DNA from 3 places in the Clostridioides sp. ES-S-0108-01 genome. Region 2 is predicted to be linked to each of the others. Evidence: riboswitches for the same ligand, from Rfam matches in the RefSeq annotation. Region 2 holds a riboswitch; each other region holds the start of a gene.

Region 1 (7,775 bases), on a different contig from region 2:
CTTTTCTAATTGTTTATTCAATGCTTGTTCAGATGCCTTATTTTTATCAACACTAATACCACTATTTATTGGTTGATTATTTTCATCAACTTCTTCATCGTCTAAAATACCTTCAGATAACAAATTCATTTTGTTATCAATGACCTGAACATTTTTTTCTGGTATATTTGTAACACTTCCTGATATAAGTGCCATAACAGATTTTATCTGATTTTTCTCTAAAGTTGTTCCTGGCTTTAACATCAAATAAACTGCCGCACTTCCTGGAACAGCCTCCTTCTCAAATACTGATGATTCTCCAAATGTTATATGCACTCTAGTATCTTCCACTTGTGGAAAACTCTTGATTGTTTTTTCTATTTCACCTTGTATCATTCTTTGTTTCTTAATCTGAAACTCTTCATCAGTAAGTCCTATTGATGAACTGTCATCCATTAGTGCAAATCCTTTAGAACCACCTGTAAGACTTGGTGCTAACTCCAATCTTAACTTATCAACTTCTGTTCTAGGTACATAGATTGTACTTCCCTTTACCTTAGTGTCTATCTTTTTAGACTCTAATTCTGCTGATATATCTGCAGCATCTTGAACATCTAGTTCTGAAAATAAGACTGCATACTTATTTTTGCTCGCAGATATTGCTGTAAATACTAGCGCTAAACATATAGCAACAATCCCTATACCTAATGCTATTTTAGTTCCCTTTTTTAGAGAACTTATCTTTGTCCTAGATTTAGCAACTTGCTCCTTAATCTTATTTTTAAAACTGTCTATCATTGATTATTACTCCTGTTCAAAAGACTAAATTTGTACCTTATTCATTTCTTGATATGCATCATGAATCTTATTTCTAACTTCTATTAAATATTGCATAGATAGTTGTGCTTCTTGACCTATTAACATAACTTCATGCATAGAGACATCTTCGCCTTTTATAAATTTTTCTTTCATATCATCTGCTGTTACTTGTTGAAAATTAACTTTATCTATAGTATCTATTATTACATCTTCAAAGTTCTTTTTTTCTTCTTTATTATTAATATTTAATGGTTTTATTTCTCCAATTAAATTATCTAACTGTGCTCCTTGCACTATATTGTTAATCTGTGTAATTGGCATAATTTATCCCTACTTTCCTATTTCTAAAGCTTTAGATATCATAGACTTCTGAGCATTCAATGTATCTATGTTAGAATCATATGCTCGTGAAGCTGTTATTAAATCTGTCATTTCAACCAATATATTTACATTTGGATATTCTACATATCCATTCGGCTTTGCATCTGGGTGAGATGGGTCATATACTTCTTTAAGAGGCGATTTATCATCTTTGACAGATGTAACTTTTACTCCTAGCATACCTAATTTATTATCATAGTTTTCTTCAAATGAAACAACTTTTCTTCTATATGCTTCTCCATTTGGACCTCTTGTAGCATTTATATTAGCTACATTTGATGATATGATATCCATTTTCAAACTTTCTGCTGTTAACCCACTAGCAGATATTCTCATTCCACTGAATACGCTCATCTTCTAATTACCTCCCACTTATTATTGATTTTGTCATTGCTATTTTACCATTTGCAAAACTTATCAAAGCATTATATTGTAATGTTGCCATTGCTTGGTTTACTTTTTCCTCTTCTATGTCTACATTATTGCCATCTACCCTTAATCCTTTCGAATTATCTGTTTTTTCCTCTATTTTTGGCATTGTGTCATTTAATGTTTCTTCAAAAGTTACATAATGTCTTTTATAGCCTTCAGTATTTATATTTGCTATATTATTTGCTATTGTCTGACTTCTTAGATTAGTTGCATCTAATCCCATTTTTATAATGTCATATGTATTCACATTCACTCCTCCTCCAAATATATTTTATCTATTTTGTTTATTAATAAATAATGAAGTTGCTATACTACAAAAAATGACTTCTTTATTCATCCAAATTAATTACATTTCTATTACATTAATACAATAATGTATCATTTTAGTAAGAAAACTAATATTTTTTCAGTGAAGTCCAATGAAAATATAAAAAAATTTTAATATATATTTAAATATTTCTTAAGAAAGTTGCCCTTTTTTGTAAAATAGTAACTTTTTTTATATAATTTATCTTTATTTTAAGTTATAATTGGTAAAATATGTTATTATATGTGTTTTCTACTACAATAAAGTAATTTCTCCATAACAAAATGACCGCCAAAAAGGCAGTCATCCTAGACTCTTCCTACGTATACAGTATACTTAGAACTCTTTTTGGCAACTGGCTGACATAGTTTGTGTATACAAACCTTAGCCCCTATAGCTTTGCGTCACTAGATTTCTCTAGTTTTGCCTATTTGGTTTTAACTTAAGTATACAATAAATAACAAATTTTTTAAATATATTTTTACTTTTCTCTTATATTTTATTTTATTTTTTACATATAATAATTTTTTATTATAAAAAAAGTATAGTTATACTCTAATAATTACAAATATATACATACTTTTATTTTATACAACTATCAGAATAAATATATCATCTCTCCTCTAATAGATTATATAGCTCTGCTAAGTCATCATTTTTTTAACATTATCATCACTATTATCAATTACACTCTGTGCCATTTCATATTCACCCAAATAAAATAGTACGTAACTAATATTATAGATTGTATCAATATCATTCCTGTCTACTTTTAATACCATATAAATATACTTATATTACACTCAAATAAACCATAGTTAAAACTTTCAATCCCAAGTTTATTTAATACATCTATCTTATTTATTATATTAGTACTTACTATATCTTCAATAAGTTGTTCATCAAAAGTATAATTATTCAAAATTAATTCTATATTATAATCCACTTGTGCATCATCATCTATACGCATTAAAAAATACTTTAAATTAACCATATCTATATTTTTATATCGATTTAAATCAACCTCATTTTTAAACTTTACAAAATACTTATATGTATAATATTGATATTTTAATTCATTGCCACATACTTCACATATTTTTTCAATAAATAATCTTGAATCTTCTGATATATCTGTTTGCTCTGATGAAATTGAATTAATTGAATAATAGATATCACCAAATATTTTTTTAAGCTCTTCAAGAGTAAAAAATATATTATTACTTATATATGAATCTATTAATTCATTAAAAAAGAGCTTTCCTTCTAAAAGTTTTTTTATTATATCAACATGAACAAAATTCAATACACTTATTATAATAAAACCTTCTCTTTTTAGATATGGTTTGACTTTTCTCAGTATTGTATAAATATCTTTTAAATCACTTGATAAATCTTCTAATATAGCATAATCAAAAAAATCTATATTTATAATTTAATTCTTTATATTCTAAATTAGTACTTTTTCATTATAATTTTCATTTGAAATCGCATTCAAAATTTCACATTTATCAGTTGTGTATATTGATGCATTTTTAAACCTATGTTAGCACCAGCATCAATTATAACTTTAGGATTTACATTTATGTTTAGTTCATATTCATTATCTATAAATATTTGTTCATAGACTTGTATATCAAATATATTTTCTCTCATTTTAATAATTTTATTAAAACCTTCTACCTTATAAAGCCCTTCACTTTTTTCTCATTTATTAAAATTATTATAATATAATAAAGGAGAATCTATTATAATTTCTAATTCAATATCTAATATATTATCACTATTCTTAATAGTATTTATTATTTCCTTTTTTTTATCTAGTAAACGCAATCTGTCACAGTCAATTAAACTATTCTTATAGTAAAATCGAATCATTTTTACTAATGTTCTTTTAGTCTTTTGATCTAAGTAAACTTTATTTTGTTCCAGAAAATTATACAATTCTTTTGATGATATATAGTGACCATCTATGTTTTTAACCGTCAATGGTTTTGTAGTTACAGATTCTTCTCTTCTCCTATAATTGTATAACTTCATAGGTAAATATGTAATTCTATCTGATAAAACCAAGCTTTTAACTGTATGTAATATATCTTCATATATAATTCCTTCATAAAATGTTATTTCAAATTTATTAAGAAAGCTTTTTTTAAAAAAATTCATCCATGTTGCAGCATAAACAAAATTATTATCCACAAGTATATTAAATAGATTTTTTCCAGTTAAAGTTACTTCTCCATTTAACATTTTTCTTTCAATATTTCCTACAATTCCAGACTCATTAAATACAGTTGAATCAAAAACTACTATTTCTGAATTATTTTTTTTTGCTGTATTATAGCAAAGTTCCATAGCTTCCAACTCAATATAATCATCACTATCTAAGAAATACACATATTCACCACTAGCAAACTTCAAACCATTATTTCTTGCTCCAGATATACCTTTATTAGTTTGATTTATTATTATTATATTTTCATTTTTATACTTATATTTATCTAATATCTTAAAACTTGAATCAGTAGAACCATCATTTACAATTATTATCTCTATATCCTTTAGTGTTTGATTAACCGCACTATATAAACATTTCTCTAAATATTTTTCAACATTATATACAGGTATTATTATACTAACTTTCATATTCTCCCCCTTATATTTTCATATAACTATTTTACTAAATTTTTATATTTTTCATAAAAATAATTATGGTCTTCTCCATTTACATATTTAATATAAGCTATATTTCTACTTACTAGTGGAGAATTCTTTAATATTGTATCTTCTTCAAATAATATGATATATTCACTATAAGATTCATTAAGTAAATTCAGTGAAAACTTGTAATTTGCTTTTTCATAAGCACCATATTTACTCAAATTATTAAATATATATGTGTAATTCTTTATAGATAAGTTAACTATAAAATTCATTATGTTGACATCATTCATCAAATCTACATATAATAACTCATATCCATAAATTTTTTCGCTATACTTGCTATTAATTATTGTATTTTTTAATACCTCTATTTCATTCATTTGTGTAAGTAAATATAAATAAATGATATAAATTACCTCTGAATTATATCTATTATAAATATCTCTTGATATTTCAGTAATTTCACTTATATTTTTTTGATTTAAAGCCATCAAATAAAATGCTCTTTTATACTCATCACAAATAGAATCTGATAATAGCATAAAATTCTCATTAATATCTTTATCAGATATATTAAAATAATTCTCTAAAACATTTACTATGTAAAAACAATTATTTTGTTTAGATAAGTGCAGTGAATTTAAATTTTCCATTGATTTACTATATTTATTAACAAAAAAATACACATTTTTTCTAGATTCAACTACCCTTTTTAATATGTATGTTTCTATATTATCTGTTACTATTAAATCCACCAAATTACATGCTTTCATTTCCATATCCAAGTATAGACTTTGATTTAAATAATCTATTTCATCCGTATACAAATTCTTACTACAATAATATGCAAATTTTATATATTCTCTCAGATTTCTAAGTTCCACAAGTTGATTATAATCGCTGGATATAAATATAGCATTTTTATTTTTTCTAGCTAAATATTCAATTAGATTTTTATATCTTTCTAAATCAGTTTCATATACACTTATTCCATTATCAAAATAAGCCCTCTCATATTTTATACTTTCATTATAAATTATATTTATTATATTTTTTTTCTCTTCCAATAGAGTTCTAAATATAATATTATCTTTATCCAAATTTAAAGTTATAAAAATTTTGTCATTTGATTCTTCATAATTACTATTATCATACAAACTTTGCAATAAATTTTCTATTTCTATATTTAAACTAACTTCTTTAGAATTATTTAAGCATTCTTTATAATAATACTTAGCTTCTTCATTTCTTTTTTTTAACAAACATGTATATGCTATGTTATATAGTAAATCTACATTACAACTCTCCAAAGCTAAACCAAGTTTAAAATTATTGTATGCATCATCTAAATTATTTTGTTCTAATGATATAATACCTTTCATACAATAAAAATCTGAAGTATACTCATACAAGTCTACATATCTATCTATCATCTCACTTGCACAATCAAATTTTCTATTTTTCATGAGCATCTTAATATTTTCTACAATGTTTATTGTCTTTATTTTATTTTTTAAATTTTTATGACTTTCTAATAAAGCTGACTCTATTTTATCAATAATATTCTTGGCATTAAACATTTCTACTGACTTTTTACAATCATCACTATTAGGTAATAAGTAGTTCTTATCTTGTATATTTTTTAAAATAGTGTACAATTGCTCATAATCTCCCCTTTTAAATATCCATCCATTTTTATTATTTTCAACAATATCCATTGAACCTGAACAATCACTAGAAATTACTGGAATTCCTCTTGCCAAGGCCTCAACTAATACCATTCCAAATCCTTCAAAGTCTGATGTAAGAACTAAAACTGTAGCACTCTCTATATTTTCCCAAGGATTATCTAGCCATCCTAACCAATTTATATTGTCATAGATATCTAATTTTATTGCAAGACTTCTCAATTTATCTTCATCTTTACCATTTCCAATTATCTTTAATTCCCAGTTTTTATCTAATAAGCTAAGCGCTTTAAATAATACATCCAGTCTTTTTTCACTATTACATAATCTACCAATAAATAATATTTTTAATCTCTCTTTAGATTGTTTTGTCATTTTAAGAGAATTCATATCTATAGGATTACCAACACAATAAATTTTCCTATTTTTATCTATATACTTTTTTATTTGTTTTTCTATAGCATTTGATATAACCAAATGAGAGTCACTAGAATTTAAACACTCTTTACCATCATAAAGATCTAAATCCGAATGGAGCCAAGATACTATAACAGGTCTAGCTTCTCCTAAATATTCTACTGCCTCTCTACAAACATAGCTTAATACAGGTTCCTGTGTTGCAATAACAATATCTGGTACATCCATTTCTGATAACATGTTTTTATACTTAAAGACAAAACTATCAATACTGCTATTCTCTAATTCTTCTTTTAAATCATAAAAATAAATTTCTGGCAATGTGTCTATCCATTTAATATATTTTGGTCTATGTGCTTGGAAAATACGTACTCTATGTCCTCTTCTAACCAATTCATTACTTACATTTGTTAATACAACTTCTAGACCTCCAGTTCCTTCTATATAATATAATACTATATCTATTATCATAAAAAACTCCTTAAATTAAAGTTATCCATATATTTTATAAGGGTTTAAAATAAAATAATCTTATAAAAATTTTTTCCTATAAAATATTACTTCTAACATTTTTTAAATATTTAATATTTTCAATACTATCTTCATTTGTAAAATCTAATGAATATGCTTTTTTAAAAACAATATCTGCTTTTTGGAAATTCCCTTCTATCATAAATATAATTCCCTTAATATTGAGAACTTTCACATCATCCGCAAAATTTTCAGAGTATTCTTCCATTAATTCTTTAGCTTCTTTTATATTTCCATCTTCTAATAAATACTCTATATTATTGATAAATTGTACCTTTAATAACTTAAGTTCTTCACTTTCATTTAAATCTTTTTCTAAATCTTCTATAATAAACTTTACTATCTTTTTATTTTCTGGATATTCATATATTAACTCCTTCAAATTTTTTATATAGATTAATTTATCATCATATATACTTTGAGTTATATTTTTGAATTTTATTATAAATCTTTCTTCATCATTAGATAGATAATATAATAACTCTTCATCTTCAAAATTATTATACATGTATCTTATATATTGATAAGAATACATTACATAAAAATAGAATAATTCC
Region 2 (7,775 bases):
TTTACGATATAAAAGTAGACAATGTAAACTTAACTAATGCAACTCAATTACAAAATAAAATAAACTCATTGACAGAAGGACAAAGTTTAAAAGTTACTATTCAAGATAAAGGGCATCAAGTTTTAGGCGGAAAAGTAGTTGACTATAAAGTTGAAAACTACAAAACTGCTCAAGAAATAGTAGATGCAGTTAATGCCTACAATGCAACTTTAGCAGAAGATTCTGATAGCAAATTGACAGCAACTATAAAATCTACAAGTACAGTTGAAGTAAAAAGAGCAAAAGATTCAACAAATGCTATTACATTAAATGTAGGAGACCAACATTTAAATTTCTCGAAAGTAATAACATCAGAAGAGGGTATTTTTGAAGGTTATGAAAAGAATTATAGTGACATAGAATCAAAAGAATTACATACAATAACAGTTAAAAACGCAGATTTACAAGACATATCAGCAGAAGAATTATTTGACGGAATTAGATTAACTACATTAGGAAGAGAAATAGTTAATAAAGTTAAAAATGGATATGCTTTGACATTTGAAAACGAAGCAATCCTTACTCAAGAGCAAGAAGATAGTGACGATAAAGACAAGCCAGAAAAATCAAGCTTTGATATAGTTTTAAGTAAGACAAATGAAAAGCCAGAAACAATAAGTGTTTCAAGTAAAAACCATAAGTTAGTTAGAGATTTACATAAAGTGTTAACGGATTTAAAAGAAGGAAAAGAATTAAAAGTAGAAGTTTTATCTGGTGATTCAAGATTCACAACAGCAGTAGAAGTTAGTAAAGAGAGATTCAGAGATGGAGAAGCAGGAGCTATAATTTTAGTTGGAGAAGATGCTATAGTTGACGGATTAGCATCAGCACCACTTGCATCTCAAAAAAATGCACCAATACTATTATCTAAGAAAGACTCATTACCATCAGAAATAGAAGCTGAAATATTAAGAGTACTTGGAAGCAATTTATCATCTAAGAAAATATATATAGTAGGAGGAGAATCTAAAGTATCAAAAGAAACTGAAGAAAAACTTTCTAAATTAGGTGTAAGTAAAGTTGAGAGAGTTTCTGGAGAGGATAGATTTGAAACTTCTTTAGAAATAGCAAAACAATTAAAAGATACATTTAAGACTGCTTTTGTAGTAGGTGGAAATGGAGAAGCTGATGCTATGAGTATATCAGCTAGAGCTGCTCAATTTGGTGCTCCAATAATAGTTACAGGTAATGAGTTAGATGCAAATGCTGAAAAACTATTAAGAGGGAAAGAATTAGAAATAGTAGGTGGAGAGAATTCTGTATCAAAAGAAGTTGAAGACAAATTAGTTGAAATAGATTTAAATAATAAAGTTGAAAGATTAGCTGGAGAAAATAGAAAAGATACTAATGCTAAAGTAATCAACAAGTACTACGCAGGTGCAACTAAAGCATATGTTGCAAAAGATGGTTATGTAGGTGGAAATGGACAATTAGTTGATGCACTTACAGCAGCACCACTTGCAGCTAGTTCAAAAGCTCCAATAGTATTAACTACAGAAGAACTTTCTAAATCACAAGAAGAAGTAGTTGAATTAAGACTTAAGAATGCTACTAAGTTAGTACAAATAGGTGAAGGAATAGCTAAAAACGCTATTGAAAAAATAGCAGAAAAAATAAACTTATTTACTAAGAACTAATAAGATATAGAAACTAATATTAAAAGTTTATTTAGATAATATATAGTTATACAATATGTTAATAGGTAAGATATAATTTAGATATTAGAAAATATATAAAAATAATGAAATAAAAATAAGAGTCTATCTCAAAATAGAAATTATACTGTACCCCAATTGTTGGAACAAAAACCTAACGATTGGGGTGTTTCTATATGGCTAAATACGATTTTAATTTCACATAAAAAAAGCACCTCATGAACTAAAAAATTCATTTTGAGACACTTCTTTATTTTATTTTTTAATTATAATATTGTGGACTTCATATTATAAAAAAATTATTATAAATTATACTGCTTATAATGATTAAATACCCCATTAATGTATATTATTTTTAATTTATTACTTAATTAAATAAAATAAGTTATAATGTTTTGAATTTATGGAGAATAAAGACTTTAACTATATTGTTTGAGTTATATGGATAACTATGGTATCATATATAAAATATGGTAACAAAATTGTAACCTTTTTAGTAGAAATAAGCAAAAGTACTAGTAAAAAATTTGAAAAATATATTGGGGGTAGAAAATAATATGAAGAATAGTAAAAAGATATTGGCTATAGGACTTACACTATTTTTAGTAATGGTAAATACTCCTATGGTAAATGCGTTGACATCAGTTGAACAAATAAAAGGGAATGACAGATATGAGACAGCAGCAAAAATAGCTGATAAACAAAATTACAATACAGCAATTCTAATCAATTCAGATAATAGCTTAGCAGATGGCTTAAGTGCAAGTGGTTTAGCTGGAGCTTTAAATGCACCTATTTTGATGACAAAACAGAATCAGATTCCAAACACAACTATGGAAAGATTAAACAAAGCAAATACTGTATATATAATAGGCTCAGAATCAACAATAAGTAAAAATGTTGAAAATCAGTTACTATCCAAAAAAAAGGTTGTACAAAGAATATTTGGTGAAAATAGATTTGATACAAGCATAAAAATAGCTGAAAAAATAAAAGAAATTAAGCCAATAGATAAAGTAATTATAGCCAATGGATTTACGGGAGAAGCAGATGCGATAAGTGCATCACCAGTAGCAGCTAGAGATGGAGTACCTATAATACTCACAGATGGAAATAGTGTAGAATTTGACACAACAGGGTTAAAGAGTTATGCACTTGGCTCTAGTGAAATAATCAGTGACGAATTAGTTAAGAGTACAAATTCTGTTAGATTGGGTGGAACAGATAGATTTGATACCAATAAGAGAGTTATACAAGAGTTTTATAAAAATAGTAAAGAATTTTACCTAAGTAAAGGGTTGCAATTAACAGACGCATTGGTAGTTTCTACAATAGCAAAAAATGCTCCTGTAGTTTTAGTTGAAAATGGTAGCAACAAGAGCATTTTAAGTGGTGCAAATAAATTAACTGTACTAGGAGGCATAAATCAAAATGTTATCAAGCAATGTATAAATCAAGCTTCACCAAACCAACAAGGGTTATATTACAATCCAAATGACAGAGCATTTAAGGAGAGAATAAAGGGTAAAGTATATGCTCTTACAAAGCAATACAGAAAAGAAAATGGAGTAAGAGCGTTATCTGTAGCAAGTAGATTAGAGGGTCTAGCAAATGATTGGTCTAATTTAATGGCAAATAAGAAGACTTTATCTCATACGATAAATGGAAAAAATTCATATTCTACTTTTTTAAAGTACTTAGATTGGAGTGAGATTAAGCCTGGATATATTGCAGTTCAAGGTGAAAATATAATTAAATATAAAATTCCAGATAAACCTGTGTATACAAATAGAGATGCAGATGATATAGGAAACTTTATTTTTAATGAGTGGAAGACAAATCCAGAAGAAGGTACTAATATGTTACATAAAGGGTATGAAATAATGGGATTTGGTATAGCTATAACAGGAGATAAGAATCTATATGCGACACATGAGTTTTATGGAAGATATAAAGAATAAGAAAGATATACACAAAATTATGCTTGTGAGAAAATTATATAAGTAATTAAATTATAATGAAAAATTGCGGTGTCTCAAGATGAAATTTTTAATTCATGAGGCACTTTTTTTATATTAAATTAAATACATTTTCATCATTTCAACAATGAAAAATAGGCTTATCTCTATTTTGAGACAGCTAAATTTTTATAATTTAATTTAAAAAAATTGTATTAAAAAGTTTAAATATAATATAAAATGGGTAATAAAGTAGTGAAAATTAAATGGCAAAATTAGGGAAATCTAATGACGCAAAACTATAGGGATTAAAGCTTTTAAAGCCATATCAGCCAGTTGCTAAAAAGAGTAAAGTCTTTTTATCTTATAATTAAGATTCTCTTTGAGTGTCTTTTTTTATTGTCTGAAACTTATAGTATTTAAATTCATGAAAAGTTAGATATTTATTAAGGGAGGATTGTTGTTTCATGAAAAAGGCAATATCTTGTGTACTAGCAGTATCTATGTGTAGCGCACCACTAAACGTTTTTGCAGAAACTATGTTAGAGGGAAAGCTAAGGGCAGTTGAAAAATCAGTTACAGAAAAGTTGAAGGGGAATCTTGAAGTAGATTTAAATTTTTCACTTCCAATAAAAAACAATGAGTCAGAAAATATGACTAATATGCAGTTACGATTAAAAGATGATAGTAACAATAGTGGGGTAATAAAGCTTGGAGAAAAAGATTCAGGAACAGTAAATATTGGGGCAGATAATATAGAATATACTATAAAAAAACTATCTGCAAGTAGAAGTGAAATAAAAAATAAAGATGAGAATATATCATATTATAATATTGTATTTGACAATTTACCTGTAGGAAAATACAATATAGAAGTCTCTGGAGCTGGATTTAAGAACAAAGAAATTAAAGACATTGATATATCAAGTTATTCACAAAGAGTTTTATTAAGTAATAGAGCAAGTGTAGATAATAAAAATAAACCTTTAAATTATGAATTATTCTTAATGGGTGATGTAAACGAAGATGGTAAAGTAGATAAGAATGATTATAATAAGGTTTTAGAGAATATAGATTCAAATAAAAGAGAATATGATTTAAATAGAGATGGAAAGGTAGATATTGTTGATTTAGATTATGTGCAGAAAAATTTAGGTCAAAGTGAAGATGCAAAAAGTCTAGAAAGTATAGTATCTACCAACCCTATAGTAGATACGAGTAAGGTTGAATTAAAAGTAAATAGTGATACAGATATTAAAGGTAATGTAGAAGATTTATTTAGTGAAGAAAATAATGGAGTTACAATATCTCAAAAAAATGATAAAATATCAGAGGAAAAACCAGCAGTAATGGACATAGCTTTATCAGAAGCACTTAATATGGAAGTCATCAATATAAAAGCTCCAGAAGGTACTGCTCCAGCAAAAGGAATAGTTGAAGTTACTGACAAAGATGGTAATGTTCAACAGATTCCTTATGAAAACAAAGAATATATAAAAAACTTAAAAGATGAAGAGCAACAAGAAGAAGCAAATAACGAACAAGAAGAAGTAAATCAAGAAGAAGTAAATAATAAAGATGAAAATATAGAGCAGTCTGATAATAACTCAAATAATAAAGATGAAAATAATGATAAACAAGAAGAAAATAGTGATAAAGAAGAATCAAACTCTAATACAAATCAAGATGAAAATAATGGTAAAGAAGATTCATCAACAGATAAATCTGATTCAGATGAAGATACTCCAAAAGAAGAGGGTAATATCAGTAAAGATGATAACTCTACAACATCTACATATAGTAGGTCAGCATTAGAAACATATGCAGATGTTCAAAATAGCGATATAGTAATAAATCTTGGTAAACAAGTAGCAGTAAAAAAGATAACTATAAAAATAACAGCCACAACAGCAAATGATAGAAGCCTTGCAGAAATATCTAAAGTTGAATTTTTAAACAATGTATATAAAGAAATACCAAAGCCAGATATGAATATACCTAAAATCAATAAAATATTGACTAGCACTGCTGTTGGAAATGAAAAGGTATCTTTTTATTGGAATAATGAAGTAAATGTATCGGCATATGAGCTTATACTAGATAAAATTGACGATAAGGGAAAAGTATTATCGACTAAAAAATTACAAACTAGTAAAAATACAATAGAAGTTAGAGATATAGAAGCATATGGACTATATAGAGTTAGCATACAATCTTTAAATGGCGATTGGTCTAGTGGATATAAAGATGCAATGCCAGAAAACTTAGATGGAGTACCAGAAAATGTAGATTCAAACTATAAACCTATACAATTTAGCCCAGATAGTATATTAGAATTTCAAGTTGTTCCAAATACAAAGCCAGAACCACCAGAAGGCATAAGTGTTAAAGGTAGATTTAAATCTCTTGATGTAAGTTGGAAAAATCATAAGCAAGCTAAAGATTTTGACTTATATTATAGAGAAAAAGCTTCTAATGGCTCTTGGATAAAATACAATGATAGGCTTATTCGTGGGACAAGTTCAAAGATAGAAGGTCTTAAGGATAATACAACATATGAAGTTAGAATGACAGCTACTAACCACTTGGGAACTAGTGGAATGTCTAAAACATATATAGGGACAACTGAAAGTATGGATGCACCAACAACACCTAACTATAGATTGATTAATACTCCTAAAGAGAATGGTGGATTTGGAATACCGACAAATCACATTGTAGATGTTACTTATCCAGATGGATATGATAAAAGTGAATATAGTGATAAAAATCCATTTGATAAATTTAATATAGTAGATGGAGACTTTACAACACACTGGACATTCCCAAAATATAATGCGGCTGAGGGAACGAATAGAGGACCAATAATAACTTTTGATAAATCTTATACTATGGATACTTTTATGGCTACACCTCGTTTTGATGTTTCTGATAAGACAATAAATGACTTTGAAATACGATATTGGGATGAAAATGGTCAATTACATAATTTGGGGGATGTTCCTTTTGAAACAAAGACAGACCCTGTGAATAATAATAAGTATATAATGGTTAGATTAAAAGAGCCAATAAATGCTACTAAGATACAAGTAAATGTTTGTTCATCTTATTCATACAAGGCTAATATATCAGAACTTAAGTTTTATGAGTATGACAGTATAGAAGATGATGTAAGAAATCTATTTGCAGATGACCTACAGATTGAATTAAAAGAAGATATAACTCAAGAAAAAATAACTGAACTAAAAGATAGACTGAATACTCCAGATAAAGCTAGTGGAGAATATCATCCTTATAAGACAGTTATTGAGAGAGAATTAAAATTAGCTCAAGACTTATATAATGATAGAGCAACACTTACTGATGTAACAACTGTGAATCAAGAAATAAATAAATCAGGAAAATATAAAGATAAAAATGGACAATATACTGTAAATTCTAATAATTTAGGTATGCAAAATGACTGGCAAGCATTGGGAGTAGCTGCTAGAGCAGGAGATGAAATCACAGTATATGTTGGAAGTAAAAGTGGAAAAACTCCTAAGTTGATATATACACAATACTATGGAGAATCTGGTGCATATAAGAGTGGAGAAATAAATCTTAACACTGGAAAAAATGTAATTCAGTTAAGCAAACTTCATAGTTTAGATATAGAATGTGGAGGAAGTTTATACATAAGATACCCTGAGGATACTCCAAGTGGAGGAGATATAAAGGTACGTGTAGCAGGAGCTACTAAGATACCACATCTTAACCTAAATGGAACAATAAACGATAAAAGCCCAGAAGGTGTTTCTCAATCTAAGAAAAAGATAAAAGCATATATAGAAGAATTAGCTAAATATAAAGATGCTATAAAAGGAGAACCATATTATCCAGGGACAAATATTGGTAATTCATATGGATATTCAGAAAAAACTGGTGTATTAAATACTACAGATATTGAAAGTGATAAAGTGACATTAAATGTTCCAGCAACAGCTGTATATCAAGGAATATCAAAAGGAAATTCTGATTTAAACACACAAGTAGATAGACTATATAATAGTATGCTTGCATGGGAACAAATTATGGATTTAATATATTCTGAAAGAGGAGTATTTAAGACACAAGATTTAGA
Region 3 (7,775 bases), on a different contig from region 2:
TACAAAAAATAAACTTATAAAAAAGATTTTCAATTAAAAAACGAAATTATTTTTCACTTTATTTCCGATTATTATTACTTTAAATAATAATCGGCTTTAGATCAGAATGACTTAAAAATTAAATATAGAAATATTATTTTAAAAACCACTTTTTTATATCTAATAAAAAGTGGTTTCTAAAATGAGTAAATTATTAAAATTTGCATAAAAAGTAATTTTCTTTTACTTATTATACCATAATGACTACTCTTCTATATATAGAAACAATTATTTTAAATATTTTTATGGCTAATCTTCATTGGTCAATAAAAGTATTAAAAGTTAAAGTCTCCTATTGCAAAAAAAATAATTAATTATTGTTGAATTTATATTGTAATAATGGTAGTATAAAAAATGGTAAGATATAATAGTAAAAGAATATAATTTAAATGAAAATGAAACAAATCAATTAAAGAAGTCTATACTTCATTCTGCAACTGAGGTAAAAATAAATACTACTGATTTAAATAAAGATGAAAAAGAGTTGATTTTTGCTTTTGCAAATCGTTTTAAACATTTAAATCATTAAGATAAAGAAGAAATTAAGTCTATTAAAAAAAAAATAGACTCAAAAGAATTGAATGGTTTCTCTACTCGGAATGACTAAATAACCTCATTACAAAAACTGATAATATTAAATATTATTATAAAAATAATTGCAAAAAATTAAAATATAAAATATAATATAAGAAAACAAATAAAAAAAGCCTACAAACACAGGATTGATAAGGAACGCCAATTCACTTACCAATCTGACAATTAATACTTAAAGTAGAAAGGAAATATTAATTATCATGTGCCTATGTAGACCTTATTTACTTCATAATTTATGATTATAATATCATATTTTATGATTACTTGCAATACTTTTAATGCTTATTTTAGATTAAATCTGATGGAAGTTACTGTAAATCTGATGTCTCAAAGCCTTGATATATAACAATATTAAGGCTTTTTTATATGTTTTACACATATAAAGGAGGTATTTCAAATGGATAGACAGTTTGCAGTAATACATAATTTAAAACCTGTTGCTAGAATATCAAAATCTACCCTTAAAGATATACTGGGTATCTTTAAAATATCTACAAGAAAAATAGAGAAAACAGATAGCTCTGTTTGTAATTCATGTGATATTAGAAAAAATTATTCTTTACATAAAGATAAATTAGATGAATTTTGTTCAAATTGTCCTAAAATAAAAACTTTTACAGAGTTTTCTTATGTAATTGAAAAAGAAATTAATAAAGGTAAACGTAAAGATATAGTAGAGATCATAACAGATAGAAATAAAAATATCTCTTTAAGTAAAGCAGCTATTAAACAATTTATAGCATATCACTTTATACCTTGCAATCAAAGCTTAGTAAGAAAATCTGTTTCTTTTAAAAATATAGCTGATATATGTAATATTTCTGTTGTAACTGCAAGATATAATCACTCTATTTTAATTGATGCTGGATTGGTTTATTCTACAGAAGTTAAAAGAGGTAGATTTGATATAGTTATAGATAATGAATATAAAAGTCATTTAAAAAAATCTGAGGGTGGACAAGGTTATGTAACTATGTCTTTAGATACATTAAAACATTTATTTGAATTTGATAATGTTAATGAGTTAAAATTAGAAATAAAAAAATTACTTTATGCTGATGCTAATACAAAATTTAAAAAAATTAAATTTAATAAAAAAAATCTTATATCTGTTCTTCCAGATTATTTAAAAAAATCAAGTAAGCGTTTAGACGCTTTTCTAAAAGCTTCTAAGACTTTATTTGATATAAGTAACAATAGAATAGATACAAGTTGTTATGAAACGAAAGCAAAGATTAAAAATAAATATATTAATATTATTAAAGAAAAGATAGTAACATTCTTTAATGATACTGGTTGCTCTTTAAGTAATAACTATAGTAAAGTTCTTTCACAGATTGACTTAGATAAATATGGATTATTTAAAAAAGATTTAATCAGAAAACTTGAACTAGAAAAAGAACTTATTATAAATGATTTAGTTGATTTATCTATACAGTATAGTATTAATAGAGTCCTAAAAACTCTAAACTATATTTTTAATGAATATACTGTTAATAAAAATGATACAAATTATAATGAAATAAAGAATCCAGGTGCATTTGTAAGAACCATCATTCTTGAAAATATAAATGAAAATGGAAGTTTAAAAATAGTAATATAATATTAAAAATATAAAAATCTAATATAAGGAGTAGTTCAAAAAATTTAGTTTTGGCTACTCCTATTAGTGTTTGTATTCAACTTCTCATATATAAAGAAATAGAACTGTTTAGAGTATAAAACACCTTATTAGTTCTATTTTTTATGCTTTTTTAGGTTAAATCTTATACACAATAGAAAGTTTTTTATTAATAATAGAAAATTTTTTATTAATAAGTAAAAGTTATTTATATACAGATTAAAAAAAATTTAAAGTTATATTTCTTAAGAATATTGTAATTACTATATTTTTCGTACAATAATTATTCACTAATTATTGTATTTAATTTCTGTATTAATTTCTGTATTAATTTCTGTTATAAAAAAATAATGTTGTTTACTTATATTTATTAAAAAATAGCACTGATTAAAGTACTATTTTTAGTTTCTTTTTGCATAGAAATGTTTTGGAACAGAACCAAAAAATACAATTCTCTTCTTTAACAAAATATAATAATATATTGATCTAATTATAATATTTCTACCCCTTCTATAATTATTCTTTTGATTCAAGTTCTTTTTCAATAAAATATTCTGCAAGTTCACGAGGCTCAATAGAAAGGGCTTCTGAAAGTGATATAATTCGTTTTATAGTTGGACTATGTACGAAGTAATCTTTCTCCAAATCAGAGATATAACTTTGACTTATATTAGCCAATTTACTCAACTCATTTTGAGTAAGATTTTTTAATTTACGATTAGATTTTAACACATTTTTCATATCATTATGCTGAAAAAACACATTTAAGTTTGTATATATACATATTTTTTAATTATAGGTCAATATTTTGTTCAGCAATTAATCACCTCCATTTACATTATATGTCGAAAAATAGAAAAATAAATAATTTTTTCTATAATACATATTTAGTAAATACTGGAAAATATTAAAAATATCATAATTCTATAAATTTAAAATGAAAATATATTGTATTGGTGTAGAATAAATTATATTTTATGAAATATATATGAAAATATGTAAAAAAACAACTGAAATATGGGTCGTACCAATATTTTTGAAGTAATTTTTTGTGCTAAAATGTAAATAAGTTAAAAGATTAATTATAGGGTAAAAGATTATTCTTAGGGGGAAATGGTATGATAGAAAAAGAACTTGAAGAAAAAATGAAAAAAGAAATGATTCATATTATAAAAATTATTCGTAATGAAAGAGTTCTTGAATTTACTTATCAATATTTAAAACGAATAGAAAAAAAAATAGCCCATTAACAGGGTTATTTTTTTATGATACCTTTAATAAGTTTTTCTATTATTTCTAAATACTCATCATCTAACTCTGGTAATAACTCAATAATATTTCTCATTTTAGATTTGTTATCAAGAGCTATATCTGAAAAAATATCTGGTAATATTTGTAGCAATAATTTTTCTTCTGATTCACTTAAATAATCTCTATCTTTATCACCAACTCCATAAAGAAGCCAGTCCTTATTTATATTAAATTTAGAACAAAAGTGGTTAACATATAATTTACTAGCCACCATACGACCGTTTTCAATATTTGCAACTACATTTCTAGTGACACCTAATATTTCTCCGAGTTGCTCTTGAGTTAGATTTTTTTCTCTTCTTATTTCAACAAATCTTGTTTTTGTATCTTTATCTATTTCGCACATAAAATCACCTCTTTAGATTATTATACCATTGAATTATGTGTTAGGCTACACAACTATTTTATTAAAGGTGTATATTATTACATTTATCTATTGAAAAAAATAATAAGCAATGGTATAATGTGTATATATACACCAATATGGCTATATAATTGTATATATACACGCGCAAAGAGGTGGTTTTATGAAAGATAAAGAGAATTTAATAGCAAGAATAAAAAGTCATTTATATGAAGTAAAAGATGTAAATGATTTGGATAATATAGAAAAATTAGCATATTGGTTTCATTCATTACAAAATTCATCTACTAATAATAAAAAATCTGATGAAAAAGAGAAAACTAATGTAGATGTAAATAATTTATAGCTTAATTTGTGACACAATAAAAATTATTGTGTTAATTTTTAAAATATATTATTTATTTTAAATAAAAAAACAAAGAAGGTGATTTTTAATTGAAAAAAAATAAATTATCTGTATTAAGAGAAAAAAGTGGTCTTACAAAAACTGATGTTGCTATATTTCTAAACATGACAACATCTGGAATTACAGGAATTGAGAGGTCTACAAAAATAAGTTTAGATAAAGCTATAAAACTATCTAAAATATACGGTGTTTCTATTTATGATATCTTTAATGCGAGTAGAGAATTTATGGAAGCATAAAAACTAAATATAAGGGCAAAGCTAGAGAAATTTAGTGACGCAAAACTATAGGGACTAAGGCTAATTAGCTAAGTCAGCCAGTTGCCGAAAAGAGATTGTCTTTTTGTAACTTAATATAAAAGATGCTCTAAGGTATCTTTTTTTTAGTTTGTAATTGAATTGGCAAAAAATATGTTAACAAACTAAAAATGTCCCAAAATGTAACAAATGTAATAAAAATTAAATAACTCTATATTTATGTACTTTTTTAAGGAGGAGTAAATTGAGAGAATTAGATAAAGAAAAAATAAGACATCTATATTTAAAAGGACATAATGCAAAAGAAATTTCAATTTTATTAAAAGTAAACTTTGAAAGTGTAAGAAAATGCATAAGTAGAAATTTTGCTCATTTGAAAGATATACATAAAAAGAATAGTGATTCTGCTGTAGATAAGGTAAAAGAACTATATTCAGAAGGGTATAATGCGAGGGAAATAGCAGATATTTTAAATAAAGAAGCAAATACAGTTAAATTATACATCTATAGAAATTGTGTGGATTTAAAAAAGATACATAAAAAGAATAATGAAAAGGTAGTAGATATAGAAACAGTAAAAAGATTATATACAAAAGGATATAAAGCAAAAGAAATAGCAGACATTTTAAATAAAGAAGCAAATACAGTTAATTTATGCATTTATAGAAATTGTATGGATTTAAAAAAGATACATAAAGAAAATCGAATAATAAGAAGAGATACTTTGAAATTACTAGACAGGCAGAATAAGACTCATATAAATGATAGCTCACTTCTTAAATATAATAGACAAAGTTATGAAAATGATAGAAATGGTAATTTGAAATTTGATGAAAGAAGAGGTTCAAAACCATATGATATACCTAAAAGATATAAAAAAAATATATTTTAGTATCTAATTAAAAAAGTCCCCTGGGGACTTAGATATTAAAAGTTAAAGAGATTATGTGTAAGTAGCTCTATGAAACTGAATCTATATATGGAATTTATTAAATAGATTTTATATACAGGTTCAGTTTCAAATAAAGATTTTGGGAGACAGATATTTGTCTCCTTCCCCCTCTTTTTTACAGACAGTAAGAATTTTCATATCATTTATACTAGTTGAAAAATTAATTAAAATAGAGATAAATTTATCAAAGAAAAATAAATCTTTTATTACATGATAAAAATGTTTCTAGGGAACTTAAAGTACAGATTAAATTTAAAATATATTAAGTATATTTTGTTGGGAGGATTTATATGAGTACCTCGATTTTAGCAATGTTTTTACTAGGGATTTTAGTTATAACTTTAGTAAGTTTCTGTAGCTTTATAGTTTTGAGTGAAAATGAAAATGAGAAGTTATGTGATTTTCTATTATCAGTATCAATTTGGTTTATTATATGTTTTTTATTACTTTTTATGCATTTAGGGAACGTTAAGAATAATGAATATAGAGAAGAAGAAAAGATATATAAATTTGATTATAAATTAGAAAATAACATAGTAACAAATATAGAATCTAAAGGTTTTGTGAATTTAGAAGAATTAAATAAAATTCAATTTTCTAGAATATGTGTTTATTCTTCATATGATAGTCTAGGAACTCTTAGATAAATAGTAAAAGAAAAAGTAAAAGATGTATCATTTATATCTTATATAGAACGAAAATCAGGTGAAAAGACTAAAGAGGATTTAGATAGTAAATCTCCTTATAATGATAAAGATTGTAATTATTTAGTATTCATGAATAAAAATAATGAAGTAATTAGGTTTGCTCCATTAAATAAAGATTATGAAATATTAGATACAAATTTTAAAGAATATAACAATGAAAATACAATATTTGAATTTGAAACAAAAGAAATTGGATAAAAAACAATTTATAAATTAAAGTAGTTTTTATTTAATAAATTCTCTAGAAAATAAGTCCCCTAGGGGTTTCTTTTATTTACTTAACTTATTTAATTCTAAATTAGAATTTATACATGAGAAAGATTAGAAAATATATAAATTACAGTTTTTAAATTTAGAGAGTCAAATATAAAAACTTATATGTTAGAAAATTCCGTAGAAAAAGTTAAATAATCAATAATTCAAGAAAGGAGTCCCTTGGGGGCTTCTTTTTTTGATTGTAAAATTTATGAGAATAAATTGAAAGGAGTTGAAAATCATGCTTGTTGTTGTACCCTTATCTTTATTAATGTTAACTTTTCTTTTAGTTATAAATGTGATTTCCGAATCAAATTTATAATATAATCTAGGAGGTTTTTTATGAATAACAATATATCAAGAGGTAAAACTAGGAAAATTGACATAGGATCATCAGGACTTATTTTAATAGGATTGAGTATTGTGTTATTTTTAATTGTTTGGATAATGGAACTAATGAATAATTACTTAGAATTTCATTATATAAATTATACAAAAGAAATTTTAATTTTATCGAACATTTTTAAATTTTGATTTACATATTTATGTATACATTAGTTACGTTTTTAGTTATATATCTTTTAAATGAACTAAACTGTATTAAACAAATAGAATTTATACTAGTTTCTAATCTGTTTTTATTAGTATTTGTAGGAATATTGTTAGTTATTGTAGGAATATTGTCTTTAATAAAATATATACTAGAGTATAAAATTAAAAAAATAGAAAAATTTAAGTAGAAGATAAAAGAAATATGTCCCCTGGGGACTCTTTTTAATTTGATTACAAAAAGTACTTTCTAGGGGTACTTTTTTTTATATAGATAAAATTAAAAAGGAGGAAAAACAATGAAAAATTTGTTATTAGGTACTAAAATGATAACTCAATCTAGTAATTTTATGTTAGCAATTAATTCTTTTATTTTAAGAGTACAAGGTAAATTTAAAAGAATAATAGTGAAACATAAAAAAATCTTATGTGATTCTAATGGTGCTATTGAATTTACTCTTCAAAATATACTAGTAGGGATACTACTTATTGTTGTAGCAGGACTTTTGTTAAAGTTCTTATCAGGTTTTCTTAATGATGATCTGTTCCCAAAATTTAAATCTATTATTATTAATATGTTTGGTATATAGATGAAAATATGAAACATTATATATTATCGAAGATAAGTATTTTACCAAATGGTGAAAAAATAAGATTGAGTTTAAAAGATTGGATTCTATTAATATTACTTGAAATAATATTGTCTGTTATAATATTTGA

Evidence for each region. Region 2 has a riboswitch for cyclic di-GMP ahead of IR152_RS15675 (M60 family metallopeptidase). Riboswitches for the same ligand answer to the same signal wherever they lie in the genome.
Region 1: linked by a shared signal. The riboswitch ahead of flgB (flagellar basal body rod protein FlgB) and the one ahead of IR152_RS15675 (M60 family metallopeptidase) in region 2 are both predicted to bind cyclic di-GMP.
Region 3: linked by a shared signal. The riboswitch ahead of IR152_RS15845 (hypothetical protein) and the one ahead of IR152_RS15675 (M60 family metallopeptidase) in region 2 are both predicted to bind cyclic di-GMP.

The regions. Positions count from the first base shown of each region.
Region 1 covers NZ_JADGMN010000011.1:29,380-37,154, reverse strand. The annotation lists gene fliF (flagellar basal-body MS-ring/collar protein FliF) at 1-777, opposite strand, end outside; gene fliE (flagellar hook-basal body complex protein FliE) at 802-1,119, opposite strand; gene flgC (flagellar basal body rod protein FlgC) at 1,129-1,533, opposite strand; gene flgB (flagellar basal body rod protein FlgB) at 1,541-1,858, opposite strand; cyclic di-GMP riboswitch class I at 2,266-2,356, opposite strand; gene IR152_RS11560 (hypothetical protein) at 2,691-3,224, opposite strand; gene IR152_RS11555 (hypothetical protein) at 3,413-3,574, opposite strand; gene IR152_RS11550 (glycosyltransferase family 2 protein) at 3,626-4,564, opposite strand; gene IR152_RS11545 (glycosyltransferase) at 4,591-7,158, opposite strand; gene IR152_RS11540 (glycosyltransferase) at 7,235-7,775, opposite strand, start outside.
Region 2 covers NZ_JADGMN010000020.1:41,742-49,516, reverse strand. The annotation lists gene IR152_RS15685 (cell wall-binding protein Cwp8) at 1-1,676, shown strand, start outside; gene IR152_RS15680 (cell wall-binding protein Cwp9) at 2,252-3,655, shown strand; cyclic di-GMP riboswitch class I at 3,911-3,996, shown strand; gene IR152_RS15675 (M60 family metallopeptidase) at 4,120-7,775, shown strand, end outside.
Region 3 covers NZ_JADGMN010000021.1:7,538-15,312, forward strand. The annotation lists gene IR152_RS15820 (hypothetical protein) at 1,031-2,236, shown strand; gene IR152_RS15825 (helix-turn-helix domain-containing protein) at 2,771-2,995, opposite strand; gene IR152_RS20110 (hypothetical protein) at 3,373-3,504, shown strand; gene IR152_RS15830 (helix-turn-helix domain-containing protein) at 3,510-3,911, opposite strand; gene IR152_RS15835 (hypothetical protein) at 4,093-4,275, shown strand; gene IR152_RS15840 (helix-turn-helix transcriptional regulator) at 4,365-4,574, shown strand; cyclic di-GMP riboswitch class I at 4,579-4,663, shown strand; gene IR152_RS15845 (hypothetical protein) at 4,837-5,484, shown strand; gene IR152_RS15850 (hypothetical protein) at 5,835-6,191, shown strand; gene IR152_RS20115 (hypothetical protein) at 6,321-6,449, shown strand; gene IR152_RS15855 (hypothetical protein) at 7,355-7,645, shown strand; gene IR152_RS15860 (prepilin peptidase) at 7,654-7,775, shown strand, end outside.